Regions from separate parts of the Aminobacter sp. GW821-FHT11F06 genome, predicted to be linked through region 1. Evidence: predicted binding sites of a transcription regulator. Region 1 holds the regulator's gene; the other holds the start of a gene.
What was found. Region 1 encodes PhoB, which activates phosphate uptake and scavenging genes when phosphate is short. Its sites were predicted from a motif close to TGTCATNNANCTGTCAT; they were not measured.
Positions count from the first base shown of each region.

Region 2: AC1RTB_RS24540 (glycerophosphodiester phosphodiesterase family protein) is a predicted target of PhoB. The motif match lies at 3,539-3,555, and genes of this name have one in related genera.

Region 1 covers NZ_JBXARL010000006.1:106,031-114,772, reverse strand. Annotated here, with positions in the region: gene AC1RTB_RS15955 (substrate-binding domain-containing protein) at 1-156, shown strand, start outside; gene pstC (phosphate ABC transporter permease subunit PstC) at 261-1,727, shown strand; gene pstA (phosphate ABC transporter permease PstA) at 1,724-3,040, shown strand; gene pstB (phosphate ABC transporter ATP-binding protein PstB) at 3,065-3,886, shown strand; gene phoU (phosphate signaling complex protein PhoU) at 3,928-4,635, shown strand; gene phoB (phosphate regulon transcriptional regulator PhoB) at 4,658-5,347, shown strand; gene AC1RTB_RS15925 (ROK family protein) at 5,344-6,585, opposite strand; gene xylF (D-xylose ABC transporter substrate-binding protein) at 6,834-7,874, shown strand; gene AC1RTB_RS15915 (sugar ABC transporter permease) at 8,014-8,742, shown strand, end outside.
Region 2 covers NZ_JBXARL010000013.1:71,428-80,169, reverse strand. Annotated here, with positions in the region: gene AC1RTB_RS24565 (Rne/Rng family ribonuclease) at 1-671, shown strand, start outside; gene AC1RTB_RS24560 (Ros/MucR family transcriptional regulator) at 829-1,290, shown strand; gene AC1RTB_RS24555 (Dabb family protein) at 1,339-1,629, opposite strand; gene AC1RTB_RS24550 (hypothetical protein) at 1,731-1,859, opposite strand; gene AC1RTB_RS24545 (class I SAM-dependent methyltransferase) at 2,233-3,489, shown strand; gene AC1RTB_RS24540 (glycerophosphodiester phosphodiesterase family protein) at 3,628-4,608, shown strand; gene AC1RTB_RS24535 (bifunctional 2',3'-cyclic-nucleotide 2'-phosphodiesterase/3'-nucleotidase) at 4,669-6,645, opposite strand; gene AC1RTB_RS24530 (5-formyltetrahydrofolate cyclo-ligase) at 6,885-7,547, shown strand; gene AC1RTB_RS24525 (Lrp/AsnC family transcriptional regulator) at 7,566-8,039, opposite strand; gene ald (alanine dehydrogenase) at 8,194-8,742, shown strand, end outside.

The DNA.
Region 1 (8,742 bases):
GGCGTCGTTCCGGGCCTGAAGGAATATGTCGAGTTCTTCCTTGACGACCAGATGGTCGGCCCGGAAAGCCCGCTCGCCGACTACGGCCTGGTTGCCGCTCCGGACGCAGAGCGCGCCGCCCAGCGCGAAGCCTTCGGCGCCGGCAAGACCATGTAACTATCGAACTGCCGCAGGGCGCCGGAAAAATACCCGGCGCCCTGCGGAATATTCCGCCGGCTGTTCCGTTCGGCACAATGATCTGAATTCACCGAGGCCGGCCCATGTCTTTCCTGCTCGTCTTCGCCATTGTACTCGCAATCGGACTGGTGGCCTTTTTGGTCGGCCGGCAAAGGGCGCGTGCGCAGGATGACGGAACGGTCAAGCCGCACTCGCGTGCGCACTATCATGGCTGGTGGGCGTTCCTGACGGGCGTCGTTCCGGCCGTATTGTTTCTCGCAGCCTGGGATACCGGCGCGAGCGCTTATCTCAACAGCCATATCCATTCGGCCCTGCCGACCGAAGTTGCCGACGGCACTGTCGCGCATGAAGATCTCGCCGCGGGCCTGGTCAAGAGCCTGGCCAGCGGCTTGCGCCGGCTCGATGACCAAACACTTGCCGCCCTGCCGTCGAGCTTTGCCGAGCTGCAGCCGATGCTCGCCGTAAAGGGCGTGGCGCTGGCGCCCGACACGCAAGACTACATGATCCCGATCGCGACCGAGGCCAACCGCGTCTCCGACCGTCTCGACATGATCGCGGCGGTCGTTTCGATCGGCCTTGCCCTGTTCGGTTCGCTTTATGGCCTCAGCCGCATCAGCCCGCGTGCCCGCGCCCGCAACAATGTCGAGAAGGTGATGCTGTGGAGCCTGCTCGGCGCCTCGACGCTCGCCATCCTGACGACCATCGGCATCGTCTTGTCGATGCTGTTCCAGACCATCGCCTTCTTCGAAAAGATCCCGCTGACCAACTTCTTCTTCGGCACAGTATGGGACCCGCGTTTCGCCGCTGCCGGTTCGGGCGGCGCGGAAGGCCAGTTCGGCCTGATCCCGCTTCTGGCCGGCACGCTCTACATCGCCTTCGTCGCGCTGCTGGTGGCCGTGCCCGTCGGCCTGATGTCGGCGGTCTACATGTCGGAATATGCGGCCCCCAAGGTGCGCGCGGTGGTCAAGCCGGCGCTCGAACTGCTCGCCGGCATCCCGACCATCGTCTACGGTATCTTCGCGCTGGTCACGCTCGGGCCCTTCCTGCGCGACATCAGCGCAGCGCTGACCGGCGGCACGCCATTCATCCAGGCGCAGAGCATCCTGACCGCCGGCCTGGTGATGGGCGTGATGCTGATCCCGGTGGTCTCTTCGCTTTCCGACGACATCATCACCGCCGTTCCGCGCTCCATGCGCGACGGTTCGCTCGGGCTTGGCGCCACGCGCTCCGAAACGATCAAGCGCGTCATCCTCCCCGCCGCCTTGCCCGGCATCGTCGGCGCCATCCTGCTCACCGCATCGCGCGCCATCGGCGAAACGATGATCGTTGTGCTGGCAGCCGGCGTCGCCGCCAACCTGACGCTCAATCCGTTCGAGGCGATGACCACCATCACCGTCAAGATCGTCAACCAGCTGACCGGCGACCTTGAGTTCAACACGCCTCAGACGCTTGTTGCCTTCTCGCTCGGCATCACGCTCTTCGCGCTGACCCTGGTGATGAACATCGTGGCACTTTACATCGTCCGGAAGTACCGGGAGCAATACGAATGACCGATATTTCGCTCGACACGCTGACCAATTCAGCAGCCCGTCCGCGCCGCGACATCGGCATCAAGAAGCGCTATGCCGCCGAGCGGCGGTTCCGCCTCTATGGCGTGCTGGCCATTGCCGTCGGCCTGGCGTTCCTGGGGATCATGCTGACCTCGATCGTCTCCAAGGGCTACACCGCCTTCTGGCAGACGACGGTGACGCTGCCGATCAACTTCGACGAAAAGATCATCGACCCTGCCAACAAGCGGGCGACCGATCCGAACGTCCTGATCATGGCGAACTATCCCAAACTCGCCGAGGCGGCGCTGATCGAAAAGCTCGGTATCGACCCGAACGACAAGGCCGAGGTGCGCAAGCTCAAGGGCTTCTTGTCCGACAGCTCGCGTGTCCAGCTCAGGGCCATCGTTGCAGCCGACCCGGCCGTCATCGGCACCACACGCAATGTCGACATCCTTGCCGCCGCCAATCTCGACTCGGCCTTCAAGGGCCAGATCGACCTCGACGTGCCGGAAAGCCGCCGCAAGGTGTCGGACCAGCAGGTCGCGTGGATGAACAAGCTCAAGGCCGAAGGCGTGATGGCCGAGCACTTCAACACCGGGCTGTTCAGCTATGGCGCGTCGAGCCGGCCGGAAACGTCAGGCGTCGGCGTCGCCCTCATCGGCTCGGTCTATATGATGGTGATCGTGCTGCTGCTGGCGCTGCCGATCGGCGTTGCCGCCTCGATCTATCTCGAGGAGTTCGCCAAGAAGAGCCGCTTCACCGACCTCATCGAGGTCAACATCAACAACCTCGCCGCCGTGCCGTCGATCGTCTTTGGTCTGCTGGGTCTTGCGGTGTTCATCAATTTCCTCGGCCTGCCGCGATCGGCATCCTTCGTCGGCGGTCTGGTGCTGACGCTGATGACGCTGCCGACGATCATCATCGCGACGCGCGCGGCACTTGCCGCCGTGCCGCCGTCGATCCGCTCGGCCGCCCTCGGCCTTGGGGCATCCAAGATGCAGATGGTGTTCCAGCACATCCTGCCGCTGGCCGCCCCCGGCATCCTGACCGGCACGATCATCGGGCTGGCGCGTGCGCTCGGCGAGACGGCGCCGCTTCTGCTGATTGGCATGGTCGCCTTCGTTGCCGATTATCCCAAGACGCCTTTCGATCCGGCGACGGCTTTGCCGGTGCAGATCTACATGTGGGCGAACGAGGCCGAACGCGCCTTTGTCGAGCGCATGTCGGGCGCCATCATCATCCTTTTGATCTTCCTCATGGCCATGAACATCGTCGCCATCGTCCTGCGCCGCCGCTTCGAGCGCCGCTGGTAGGGCATGGACAAGGAGTATCCTGCTATGAACATCATGACCGAGAAAAAACTCGAAGACGCGGTGAATGCCGAGATGAACAGACCCAATGAAATCATCAAGATGCGCGGCGACCAGGTCACCGTGCACTATGGCGACAAGCAGGCGTTGTTCGGGGTCAATCTCGACGTCCGCCAGAACCAGGTGACGGCGCTGATCGGCCCTTCGGGCTGCGGCAAGTCGACCTTCCTGCGCTGCCTCAACCGCATGAACGACACCATCGACACAGCCCGTGTCGGCGGCAAGATCACGCTCGACAACGAAGACATCTACGATCCCAAGATCGACGTCGTCGAACTGCGCGCGCGTGTCGGCATGGTGTTCCAGAAGCCGAATCCGTTCCCCAAGTCGATCTACGAAAACGTCGCTTACGGCCCGCGCATCCATGGCCTTGCCAAGAACAAGGCCGAGCTCGACGTGATCGTCGAAAAAAGCCTGCAGAAGGCGGCCTTGTGGAACGAAGCCAAGGACCGTCTCAACGAGCCGGGCACCGGCCTGTCGGGCGGCCAGCAGCAGCGCCTGTGCATCGCCCGCGCCATTGCGGTCGCACCTGAAGTGATCCTGATGGACGAGCCGTGCTCGGCGCTCGATCCGATCGCCACCGCCAAGGTCGAGGAGCTGATCGACGAGTTGCGCGAGAACTACACGATCGTGATCGTGACCCACTCGATGCAGCAGGCGGCACGTGTGTCGCAGCGCACGGCGATGTTCCACCTCGGCTATCTCGTCGAGGAAGGCGCTACCGACAAGATGTTCACCAATCCCGACGACAAGCGGACGCAGGACTACATCACCGGCCGCTTCGGCTGAGTGGACGTTTTCGCCGCCGTATACGAGACGAGGAATAAATCATGGGCGAACATACAGTCCGGTCCTTCGACGAAGAACTCCAGCATGTCGACCAGCTCATCCGTGACATGGGCGATCTCGGCGGCTCGATGGTTGCCGGTGCCATCCGCGCACTGTTGTCGTCCGACCAGGCGCTGGCGCAAAGCGTTGTCGCCGACGACACGATCATGGACGCCAAGCAGCGCGAACTCGACAACAGCGCGATTACGCTGATCGCCAAGCGCCAGCCGATGGCCCAGGATCTGCGCGCCGTGGTCGGCGCCATCCGCATGGCGGGCGATCTCGAACGCATCGGCGATCTTGCCAAGAACATCGCCAAGCGTGTCGGCGCCGTCGGCCAGTCGCCGACGCCACGCAATCTTTCGCATTCGATCGATGCCATGGCACAGCTGGTGCTCGACCAGGTGCGGGGCGTCGTCGATCTTTATGTCGCGCGCCAGGCCGAGGGCCTGAAGAACCTGCGCGCCGACGACCAGAAGATCGACATCCAGTACAACGCCGTGTTCCGCGAGCTTTTGACCTACATGATGGAAGATCCGCGCAACATCACTGCCTGCACGCATCTGCTGTTCTGCGCCAAGAACCTGGAGCGCATTGGAGACCATGTCACCAATATCGCCGAGAACGCCTATTTCGTGGTCACCGGCACGCAGCTGCCGCTCCACCGGCCGAAGGTTGAAGAAACCACGTCGCCGGTTTCGGCCACCTGAACTCCAACATGAAGGACAGCCGATGATCGCCCCCAAGATCATGGTCGTCGAGGACGAAGAGCCGCTGGGCGTGCTGCTTCGCTACAACCTCGAGTCCGAAGGCTATCAGGTCGAAGTCGTCACGCGTGGCGACGAGGCCGAAATACGGCTCCAGGAAAACGTGCCGGACCTTCTGGTGCTCGACTGGATGGTGCCGGCCCTCTCCGGCATCGAACTATGCCGCAGGCTGAGGATGCGGCCCGACACCGAACGCCTGCCGATCATCATGCTGACGGCGCGTGGCGAAGAGAGCGACCGCGTGCGTGGGCTTTCGACCGGTGCCGACGACTATCTGGTCAAGCCGTTCTCGACGCCGGAGTTCATGGCGCGGGTCAAGGCTTTGCTGCGCCGGGCCAAGCCCGAAGTGCTGTCGTCGATCCTCAAGGTCGGCGACATCATGCTCGACCGCGAGTCGCACCGCGTCTACCGCAAGAAGAGCGAGATCAAGCTCGGGCCGACCGAATTTAGGCTGCTTGAGTTCATGATGCGGCATCCCGGCCGGGTGTTTTCGCGCAGCCAGTTGCTCGACAATGTCTGGGGCGAGACGATCTACATCGACGAACGCACAGTGGACGTGCATGTCGGGCGCCTGCGCAAGGCGGTCAACACCGGCCGCATGCCCGACGTGATCCGCACCATCCGCGGCGCCGGCTACGCCATCCGCGAGGATTAGGCGACATCCGCCCCGGCACTGCGCGGGGTCGTGCCGGCGGCGAAGATCTCCTGATCGACGTAAAGCAGCGCGCGCATCATGCAGCCCAGGCGGATGAGCGGGATTTCGTTCGGCTCGGTGTCGAAGGAAATCGCCTTCGAATGCAGCCCGCCCGCCGTCTTGGCGATGGCGGCGCGAACGTGTGGCTCCATCAGGTCGAAGGCGGCAGCGCCGACACCGACGAAGGCGAGCGGTGCCGGGTCGATCAGCGCGAACATCGAGCCCAGGCCGAAGCCGATGGCTTCGCCGGCCTTGCGGAACGCTTCGCGCTCGGGACCGTCATGGTCGCGGGCGGCGTCGGCGAGGGCGGTGATGTCCTCGTCGGAGAGATCGGCGAGCGGCTCGGCATTTTCATCGCCCAAACGGGCATTGCGCCAGATCGCATAGTTGCCGGCATAGGCCTCGACACAGCCGCGCCGGCCGCAGCGGCAGAGCGCGCCGTCGGGGCGGTGGATCATGTGGCCGAACTCGCCGCCGGATGAATGCGTGCCGGTGAACAATTCACCCTTCAGCACCAGTCCCATGCCAATGCCATGGGAAAGCAGGATGGCGATGAAGTCGTCGCGGTAGCGGACCGGGTCGCGCCAGCGCAAGGCCTCGGCGATCATGTTGCAGTCGTTTTCGACCGTCACCGGCACGCCGAACTCCTGTTCGAGCCGGTCGGCGAAGGGAATGTCGTCATGCGGGGTGATCGGCGACCATAGCAGCTTGCGCGAGCCGGAATCGGTGATGCCCTGGACGGCGAGCGCGATGCGCAGCACCGGGCCGTAGGTTGTTTCGATGCGATCCATCAGGCCCCGGATCATGGTGACGCATTCGTCGATCAATGCGTGCGCCGGCATCCGCTGGGTGACGAGACGGCGGCTGTCTTCGACGATGGTGTTGCCGGCATAATCGATGATGGCAGCCGACAGGCTGTTGAGGGACAGCACGACGGCGACGATCGACGCAGCCTTGGGGTCGACGGCGAGGGCGACCTGCGGCCGGCCGCGCTTCATTGCGGTCTGTTCATTGCCCTTGGCTTCGGCAAGGATGCCCTCGGCGATGAGATCGGAGGAAATCGTCGATATGGTGGAGTGGCTGAGGCCCGTTGTGGCGGCAATTTCGGTGCGCGAAGGCTGGCTGGCGCGACGAACTGCCGATATGACCATGGCGCGGTTGCGCCGCCTCAGATCGTCGTGACGTATGCCGACCGACATGTGCTTGTCTTCCTCCCGGCGAAGCGCTGCCTTCTTAAGCGGCAGTCCCTTACGCGCCTAGCCATTTTGGCAGAGCCGACACCAAAAGTCTTTATTTATTTCGAGCTCCGAAAAAATTAGGAAGGCCTTGCGAAACCATGTTGACAGCGGCTGGCCGTTGAGTCACTATTTTTTCGAGGCTCGAAAAAAAGAGCTTCTCCATGGGCTATCGCGAAGTAGGCGCGCCCGTTGGGCGCAGGGAGGAAATAATGAAAAAGTTTACCACCGCCATCCTGGCGGGTGTTGCCATGACGCTGTCGCTTTCGGCAGTGGCTTCGGCAAAGGATAAGGTCATCGGCGTGTCGTGGTCGAACTTCCAGGAAGAACGCTGGAAGACCGACGAAGCCGCCATGAAGGCCGCTATCGAGGCTGCTGGCGACAAGTACATCTCGGCTGACGCGCAGTCGTCGCCTGCCAAGCAGCTGACCGACGTCGAAAGCCTGATCTCGCAGGGCGCCAACGCCTTGATCATCCTGGCGCAGGACGCATCGGCCATCGGCCCGGCCGTCGACAAGGCTGTCGCCGAGGGCATTCCGGTCGTCGGCTATGACCGCCTGATCGAAAACAAGGACGCCTTCTACCTGACCTTCGACAACAAGGAAGTTGGCCGCATGCAGGCCAAGGGCGTGTTGGCCGCGAAGCCTGAGGGCAACTACGTCTTCATCAAGGGCAGCGGTGCCGATCCGAACGCCGATTTCCTGTTTGCCGGCCAGATGGAGGTGCTCAAGGCAGCCATCGACGGCGGCAAGATCAAGAATGTCGGCGAAGCCTACACCGACGGTTGGCTGCCCGCCAACGCGCAGAAGAACATGGAGCAGTTCCTGACCGCCAACGACAACAAGGTCGACGCGGTGGTGGCATCGAACGACGGCACCGCCGGTGGCGCGATCGCGGCACTCCAGGCGCAGGGCCTTGCCGGCTCGGTGCCGGTTTCGGGCCAGGACGGCGACCATGCCGCGCTGAACCGCATCGCGCTCGGCACCCAGACCGTCTCGGTGTGGAAGGACGCGCGCGAACTCGGCAAGAACGCGGCTGAAATCGCCTCGCAGCTCGCCGACGGCAAGAAGATGGAAGAGATCGCCAACGTCACCAAGTTCAAGACGCCGGGCGGCCTGGAGCTGAACTCGGTCTTCCTGACCCCGGTTCCGATCACCAAGGACAACCTCAACCTCGTCATCGACGCCGGCTGGGTTGGCAAGGACGTGGTCTGCCAGGGCGTCGCTGCCGGTTCGGTCGCTGCCTGCAACTAAGACCGGATCGATCCGATCGCAGAACGCCGCGGCTCGTCCGCGGCGTTTTTCAAAAGCGCCCGCTTCATGACCAGGCGGATTGCCCCTATCATGCGCATACCGGCTGCCGCGGAGACGGCCACCCGGTTGGGAGGTAACAATGGCAGAAACGACTTCCAACGCGCCGGCCGACCGAGCGCGAACGACCGAGCTCAGTCTCGGCGGACGCTTCCTCCGTGATACGGAGATCGACACACGCATGCTTGGCATGGTCGGCGCACTGCTGCTGATCTGGGTCGGACTGCAGGTGATTTCGAGCCTGCGCCTCGGCGTCAATCCGTTCGATTTCGACAGTCGCACCTTCCTGACCTTCCGCAACCTTTGGAACCTGTCGGTGCAGGCTTCCGCCGTGGCCATCATGGCCACCGGCATGGTTCTGGTCATCGTCATGCGCAACATCGATCTCTCGGTCGGCTCGGCCGAAGGCCTGATCGGCATGGTGATGGGCTTCGCCCAGGTGCATTTCCTGGTCAAGGCGGTCGGACTCGAACTCGGCAATCCATGGATCTGGGCGCTGGCGCTCGTCATCGGCATCGCGCTCGGCCTGGTGATCGGCGCGCTGCAAGGCTTCATCATTGCCTATATGGAGGTCCCTGCCTTCATCGTGACTTTGGGCGGACTGCTGATCTGGCGCGGCGCGGCCTGGTGGGTCACATCAGGCCAGACGATCGCGCCGCTCGACGCGAACTTCCAGCTCATGGGCGGTGGTCCGCAGGGATCCATCGGGGCGACGTGGAGCTGGATCGTCGGTCTTGTCGCGTGCCTTGCGGTTGTCCTCATGCTGCTGAATGGCCGCCGGCAACGCAAGCGCTTCAAGTTCCCGCTGCGG
Region 2 (8,742 bases), on a different contig from region 1:
GGGGCGGCCGCGATCGCGAGCATGCGGCGCCACAGGATGGTGAGGCCGTTGCTGGCGTGGCCAGCGAGTCCGAGGATGGCGAGGCCGACATCGCCGTCGACGCAGCTGTTTCCGAGGACGCCGGTGAAGCCGTGGCCCTGGACGCAGCCGACGATGCTGCCGCCAAGAAACGCCGGCGCGGCAAGCGCGGCGGCAAGCGCAGCCGCAAGGACGACGAAGAGCAGTCGACCGAGGGCGACGAACAGGTCGCATCCGACGACGCGACTGTCGCCGAAACCAGCGTAAGCGAAGTGGTGGCGGTTGAAGCCTCCACCGCAGAGCCTGAGGCTGTCGTCGAAGCCAAGCCGAAAAAGGCTCCGCGCCGTTCGGCCAAGGCCAAGAAGGCTGAAGCTGAGGCCGAAACGGTCGAAGCTCCCGCCGCCGAGATCGTTGCAGAAGCTGTGGCGCCCGAGGCCGAAGCCAAGCCTGAGAAAAAGGCTGCCAAGCCGCGCGCGCCGCGCCGCAAGGCTGCTGCTGCTCCGGCCGAGGACGACGTCGTCTCCGAAGAGCCGGCAGCGCCTGTAGCGCCCGCCACCCCCGTCGTCACATCCGTGGTCGAAGCCGAGGCGGCAGTCTCGACCGAGACCAAGCCGAAAAAAGGCGGCTGGTGGCAGCGCAAGGGTTTCTTTTGATAAGCTAATATAAATGGCCCCGCCCAGCGACTTGCTGGTCGGGGTCACTGTTTTTTGAGATTATTTTGCTTGCTGTCCGACACCATTTGCACCGATATACGGCGCAGCGAATGCATAGATTCATACTTTGCTTTAATACTGCGCGGAGAGACGGTCGATGACGAATGACAGCAAGATCGACATCCTAGGACTGACTGCCCATATCGTCAGCGCCTATGTTGAAAACAACAAGGTTCCTGCCACCGGCCTGCCGGAGTTGATTGCCAGCATCAACGCGTCGATCCTGTCGCTTGACCAACCCACCGAAGCGCCGGCCGAAGCCCAGCTGCCTGCCGTGAACCCGAAGCGCTCGGTTCTTCCCGACTACATCATCTGCCTGGAGGATGGGAAGAAGTTCAAGTCGCTGAAGCGCCATCTCTCGGTCCACTTCGGACTGACGCCCGAGGAATACCGCACCAAGTGGGGCTTGCCGGCCGATTACCCGATGGTTGCGCCGAATTATGCCGCCGCTCGTTCGGAACTGGCCAAGTCGCTTGGCCTCGGCCGCAAGGCAGGCACTACCTCTACCAAGGCAGCCACTGCGCCCGCCAAGGCACGCGGCCGCGCCAAGAAGGCCTGATTTCTGGAATTTCAACAACGCGCTTCGGGACATCCCGGAGCGCGTTTTTTATTGTGCGGCGACGACATCCGCCGAATAGCGCATTTCACGCATGGGGCGTACGCGCTGGGTCGTCCGGTCATAGAGCGGATGGGCCTTGTAGGCGGCCAGCGCTGCCTGGTCGGTAAACTCGGCGTAGACGACGATGTCGATCTCGTCCGAATACGGATCGACCTTCGTATTGACTGTCACTTCGAAGACCGTGGAATGCGGAATGCCGCCAAGCGCCGACAATTCCTCACGAATCATCTCGACGTCCTGTTTCTGGCGCGCACTGAAGAACACGATGTGCCGGATCAAGCCGCGACTCCTTTTGCTGCTTTCGCTGGCGCCTTTTGGGTCGGCTTTTGATCCGCGTCAATCTGCCAAAAAGCAGCGGCGCGATTCGCGCATCAGCACTTTCAGCCGGTAATCATCCGCACGATGCGGTGCGTTTCCCGGACCGTCGTGCCGATGGCGTTGCCATGGTTGTAGAGAACGTCCCAGATGAGGAACAAGGTTCCGCACATTATCACGACCACATAGCGCAACGCCTGCCCTCCCCAACTGGCTGCGGAAGCCTGAAACTCCGCGGCTCGCCTCAGTCTTGCTGACGTAAATTAGTATCCCGCAATATTTAACAATCTCGCATTTCGCTTTCGCAGCGCATCTCGCCCCGGCTGGAAGTTTCGTCTGGCATATCAGCGTTTGACAGATGTCACTTGAAGTTAGTGATTTTGGCGGTGAAGATCACAATTGGAATTCACCGCAGCACGCGGAAGTCTTGGCAGCCCCAGGCCAAGTCCTTCGCAAACTGACCGGAGATGCAGCGGCGGCGCATCTTCAGCCAGGCGCGGCAGCGGTGCAAAAGCTAGGAGCAACGGGCCCGACACGCCGTACCGGGCAAGAACTTGGGACGTCGACATGGCCCAGCGGAATTTGGACGGTTCTACGAATCATGGCGTGACGAGGCTTCACGAGGGCAACGTCGCGGAATTTGCCAGGGGCTTGCCGGCGCGCGTGCGCATGGCGCTGTCGGCAGCACTTCATCTGCCGCGCGGTTCGCTCAAGGTGAAGATGCCCGACGGACGCAGCATTCTTGTCGGTGGCAAGGCGCCGGGACCGGATGCGGAGATCGTGCTGCACAATTGGAAGCTGCCCTCGCGCGCCTTCAGCGGCGGCACCATCGGGGTTGCTGAATCCTACATCGACGGTGATTGGGAAAGCCCCGACGTCACCAGCTTCCTCGAACTGTTCGTGATCAACACCGAGGCGGGGGAAGGTGTTGCCGGCGGCACCAACTGGCTGCTCACCACCATCCAGCGCATTCGCCACTGGCTCAACGAGAACACCCGCACCGGATCTCAGCGCAACATTTCCGCCCATTACGACCTCGGCAATGCCTTCTACAGCCAATGGCTCGACCCGAGCATGACTTATTCGTCGGGGCTCTACGCAACGGGTGCCAACGACCTGGCGGGCGCCCAGACGGAGAAGTACCGGGCGTTGGCGCGTGACACCGGCATCGGCCCCAACGACCATGTGCTCGAAATTGGCTGCGGCTGGGGCGGTTTCGCCGAGTTTGCGGCACGCGAGATCGGCTGCAAGGTGACGGGGCTGACAATCAGCCGCGAGCAGTTCGATTTCGCCCAAAAGCGCATCTACAATGCAGGGCTTTCCGACAAGGTCGAATTCAAGCTGCAGGATTATCGCGACGAGACCGGCAGCTATGACCGCATCGCCTCGATCGAGATGTTCGAGGCGGTGGGTGAACGATACTGGCCGGCCTTTTTTGCCAAGATGAAACAGTGCCTGCCTTCGGGCGGCACGGCGGGCCTGCAGATCATCACCATCAACGAGGCGGCCTATCCGCTCTACCGCAAGCGCCCCGACTTCATCCAGCGCTACGTCTTTCCCGGCGGCATGTTGCCGACGCCGACACTGCTCAAGTCGCTGGGCGCCGAGCACGGCCTCGACTATCTGCGCGAGCGTGTCTTCCCGCAGGATTATGCCCGTACACTCGCCGAATGGCGCGGCCGTTTCTGGTCGTCATGGGAACGCATCGTGCCGCTCGGCTTCGACGAGCGCTTCAAGAAACTCTGGGAGTTTTACCTCCATTATTGCGAAGCTGGGTTCCGCGCCGAATATATCGACGTGCGCCAGGTGGTCTACAAGGCCTGAACTTCATCCGCCTGCTTCAGTGAGCACGTTTTCTTGCGGTTTCATTCGCAAGACAATTTGGCGACGTATTTCGGTCGTGAAAACGCCCGATCTGTCTTCAGTATAACTTCGTGGGTGAGGCCTCGGAGCGATCAAGACATGCGCAAGCGCAGCATTTTCCTCCTCTCTACTCTGGCGGCCGCCGGAGCGATCTATCTCAACAACACGTCGCTGCTTTCCAACCGGCCTGCCGGCGAGCCGGTACTGCGCGCGCACCGCGGGCTTGCACAGGAGTATGACCGGAACGGACTGACCGGCGACACATGTACAGCCGAGCGGATGCTGCCACCTAGGCACGACTATCTGGAAAACACCGTCCGCTCCATGGAAGCAGCCTTTGTCATGGGTGCAGACGTGCTTGAGCTCGACGTGCACCCCACCACCGACGGCAAGTTCGCCGTCTTCCACGACTGGACAGTGGATTGCCGCACCGAAGGCAGCGGCGAGACGCGCGACCATACGATGACGGAGCTCAAGAATCTTGACGTCGGCCACGGCTATACCGCCGATGGCGGAAAGACATTTCCGTTCCGCGGCAAGGGCGTCGGGCTGATGCCGACGCTCGACGAGGTTCTGACACGCTTTCCCGACAAAAGCTTCCATATCAACGTCAAGAGCAACGACACCAAGGAAGGCGAATCGCTGGCAGCCTTTCTGTCGGCCTTGCCGGCAGAGCGCCTGTCAGCCCTCACTGTCGTTGGCGGCGACAAGCCGGTGCAAGCGGTCAACAAGGCCCTGCCCGCGATGCGAACGCAGTCCAAGCAATCGTTGATGCGCTGCCTGCTGCGATATGAAGGATTGGGCTGGAGCGGCTATGTGCCCGAAGACTGTCGCGGCACCACGTTGTTTGTCCCGCTCAACATCGCACCCTGGCTTTGGGGCTGGCCGAACCGCTTCCTCGACCGGATGGATGCCGTGGGAACCAATGTCTTTCTCCTCGGACCCTACAATGGCGGCGGCTTTTCCGATGGCATCGACGATCCTGCGGTCATCGATGCGCTGCCTGCAGGCTATTCCGGCGGCATATCCACCGACGCGCTCGATCTGGTTGCGCCGGCGATTGAGCGTCGCCTCCACTGACTTGAGCCAAAAGAAAGGGCGGCAGGATCGCTCCAGCCGCCCTCGTGCCTCGTTGAAAGCTCAAAGTGTGATGCGGTATTTCGCAAAACCCTCGGCGCCATCGCCCGCCGGCTCGATCTTGACCGCCTTGACCTCTGCTATGTGATCCTTGGCCTTTGGACCGGTCTCGAAGATCACCGATGCGCCCTCAACCGGGGCAAACGACCAGTTGGCATCGGCGGTCGGGTTGATCGTGCCCTGATCGACAATGTAGCGCACGATCACGTCGCGGTTTGTATCGGGTGCTTCGAACACCAGCTTGGAGGCGTTGATCTCGGGGAAGTTGCCACCGCCACCAGCCCGGTAATTGTTCGTTGCAACGACGAACTTCGCCGCCGGATCGATTGGCTTGCCCTCGAACATCAGGTCGACGATGCGGTTCGAGCTCGCGTTCAGCACGGCGCCCTTGGGGTCGTATTTCGGCGGTTGCGCCAGATCGATCTTGTAGGTCACCCCGTCGATGACGTCGAAATTGTAGGACGGGAAATCGAGATTGATCAGCGCCTGGTCGGCCTTGCCGGGCTCGACCTTGTTGAAGATGCCGGCCGACATCTCCAGCCATTCCTTGACCTGCGCGCCAGTGATCGCCACCGCCTGCACCGTATTGGGGTAGAGATAAAGATCGGCGACGTTCTTGATCGCCACGGCACCCGCCGGAACGTCGGTGTAGTAATCCGGACCGCCGCGCCCACCCGACTTGAAGGGAGCCGCAGCCGAAAGCACAGGCAGATCCTTGTACTCCGTGTCCTTGAGCATGTCCTTGATGTACCAGATCTGCGCCTGGCTCACGATCTGCACCGACGGATCGTCGGCAACGAGCGCGAAATAGGAGTAGAGCGGCGCCGAGGTCTTGCCGACCGGAGTGCGGACATAAGCGAGCGTCGCCTCGTGCTCCTCCTTGGCGGCCGCCTCGACCTCGGGCTTGCTCTCGACAGTCGGCACCACCTTCTTGTCGACGCGCTTGGAGATCGGACGCGCCTCGCTGGTCGAGCTGATGACCTTCCAGGCATTGCCGTCGCGCTCGAGCAGCAGGTCGATCAGGCCGAGATGCGAGCCCCAGAAGCCTCCCATCACGCCCGGCTTGCCGTTGATCGTGCCCTTCGCGTTGTCGACACCGTCGACCTTGTCGAATTTCGGCCCGGGGAAGTCGAGATGGCTGTGGCCGGTGACGATCGCGTCGATGCCATCGACCCCGGCAAGCAGAATGGAGGCGTTTTCAAGGTTTTCCGCAGCTTGCGGCGTGCCCATGCCGGAATGCGAGAGCGCAATGACGATATCGGCGCCCTGTTCCCTGATCTGCGGCACCCAGGCTTGAGCTGCCTTGACGATGTCGCGGGTCATCGCCTTGCCATGCAGGTGCCTGGAATCCCAGGTCATCACCTGCGGCGGCACGAAACCGATCAGACCGATGCGGATCGGATGTTCGGCACCCGAGCCATCCTTCACTTGTCTGTCGAGGATCACGTAAGGCTTGAGAAACAGCTCGTCCTTGGTCGCGTCGGCGGCCAGTCCGCCCTTGGTCAAATTGGAGCAGACGACCGGGAAATTGGCGCCGTTGAGCACCTTGAACATGTAGTCGAGCCCGTAATTGAACTCGTGGTTGCCGAGCGTCGAGCAATCATAGCCCAGCGTGTTCATCGCCTTGATGATCGGGTGGACGTCGCCGTCCTTCATGCCGCGCTGATAGGCCATGTAGTCGCCCATCGGGTTGCCCTGCAGGAAGTCGCCATTGTCGACCAGGATCGAGTTGGTAGCTTCAGTGCGGATGGCGTCGATGATCGAGGCTGTGCGGGCAACACCCATCGTGTCGTTCGGCTTGTCGGCGTAATAATCATAGGGAAAGACGTGCACGTGCAGGTCGGTGGTTTCCATGATGCGCAGATGGGCCTGATTGGCCTGGGCGCGCGCCGAAAACGGGTGCAGCATCACAAGCGCACTCGCCGCGGCCGATCCGGCAAGAAAGGAACGACGAGACATAGGGTGAACCATGTTGGACATTTTCATTCTCCAGGAAATGAACTGACAGTATTTAGCCGGCGTCCCAAAGATCAAATGTCGCGCCAAAATCCGCGCGAGTCCAGCCGACTCGCATGACAGCCGCGCGACAGCCTGTGGGCAAAGAATTGGTCCAGGCGCTTTGCGACCTGTTCGGCCAGCGCGATGTCGCCCGTTGACCACAGGCAGCCAGCATGCAGGACTAGACTTGACGGTGCTCGAAACCTCAAAAAAGGTGCGACATGGGCGATCTCGACGACGAAGAACCCGCGCAATACGCCTCGCCGCCGTGTTTCATGCATGAGCTTGATCCGGAATTCCGCGCGGCACCCGCGCCGGAATGGCCGGAAGTCAGGCGCTGGCGCAAGGCCGAGCGCGCAAGGCTGATCGAAGCCCGCCTCGCCATCCCCGCCGACGCACGCACCGCCATGGCCGGCCTGATCGCGCAAGGGCTCGACCAGGCCATCGGCGATGTGGCGGGCAAGATGGTCAGTCTGTACTGGCCGTTCCGCGGCGAGCCGGACGTGCGGCCATGGCTGGCATCGGTCAACGCGCGAGACGGCAAGTCGGCGCTGCCTATCGCGATCGAACTGGGACGACCACTGATCTTCCGCGCCTACGCACCAGGCGACAAGCTCGAACGAGGCGTGTGGAACATACCAGTCCCGGTCGCCGGCCCCGAAGTGATCCCGGATATCGTCATCGCCCCGCTCGTTGGCTTCGACGCTACCGGCTACAGGCTCGGCTATGGCGGTGGTTTCTTCGACCGAACCCTTGCCGCGCTGCCGAAAAAGGCCCTGGTCATCGGCATAGGCTACGAGATCGCGCGTATTCCGACGATCTTTCCGCAGCCGCACGACATTCCAATGGACAAAATCGTTACCGAGGCAGGCATCATCCGCTGAAGCCGCGCCTTCGGGCAGTCAGAGCAGATCCGGCCGTATCCCCATGACCGTGCGATCGACAATCTCGCGCAGGGCGAATGAGGAGTTGATCTTGGTGACGTGCGGCATCGCCGAGAGCCATTCCTTGTGGATACGCTCGTAGTCGGGCAGGTCGCGCGCGGCGATGCGCAGGATATAGTCGTACTCACCCGACATGAGATGGCAAGACAGGATGTTGGGGCAGCGCTTCACCGCGACCTCGAAATCCGAAAGCGTCTTTTCGAACTGCCCCGACAGCGAGATATGCACGATCACCGTCATCTGGTGACCGAGTGCAGCGTTCGAAAGCCTGGCGTGATAGCCGCTGATGATGCCCGACTTTTCGAGATTGTCGAGGCGACGTGAACAGGCCGATTGCGACAGCCCGATCTTTTCGGCCAGCGCCGCGTTGGGCATCCGCCCATCCTTCTGAAGCGCGTCCAGAATAGCGATATCGATCCTGTCCAACGGCATTCTTCGAATTTCCTTCGACAATACAGAGGATGCACGCAAAAATTATCGATCAACCTGAGGTAGCGCAACCTTTTTCGCAAACATATTCGGAACGATTCGTGATTGACTTCGTCATTAGGGAAGAAGGCCGAAATGGCTGCGGAGGAGCAGGAAAATGCGTGTAGGTTGCCCCAAGGAAATCAAGAATCATGAATACCGCGTCGGGCTGACGCCCGGCTCGGTTCGCGAATATGTCGCCCACGGCCATGACGTGCTTGTCGAGACCGGTGCCGGTGCCGGGATCGGTGCCGATGACAACGCCTATCGCGCGGCGGGCGCCCAGATCGCCAAGACCGCCGAAGAGGTGTTCACCCGCTCCGACATGATCGTCAAGGTCAAGGAGCCGCAGCCCAATGAATGGGCGCAGTTGCGCGAAGGCCAGATCCTCTACACCTACCTGCATCTCGCCCCTGATCCGGAGCAGACCAAGGGGCTGCTTGCCTCGGGTGTGACCGCTGTCGCTTATGAAACCGTGACCGACGAGCGCGGTGGCCTGCCTCTGCTGGCTCCGATGTCGGAAGTGGCCGGCCGGCTGGCAATCCAGGCGGGCGCCACGGCGTTGCAGAAGGCCTATGGCGGCCGTGGCGTGCTGCTTGGCGGCGTGGCGGGCGTGCTGCCGGGCAAGGTCGCGGTCATCGGCGGCGGTGTCGTTGGCCTGCATGCT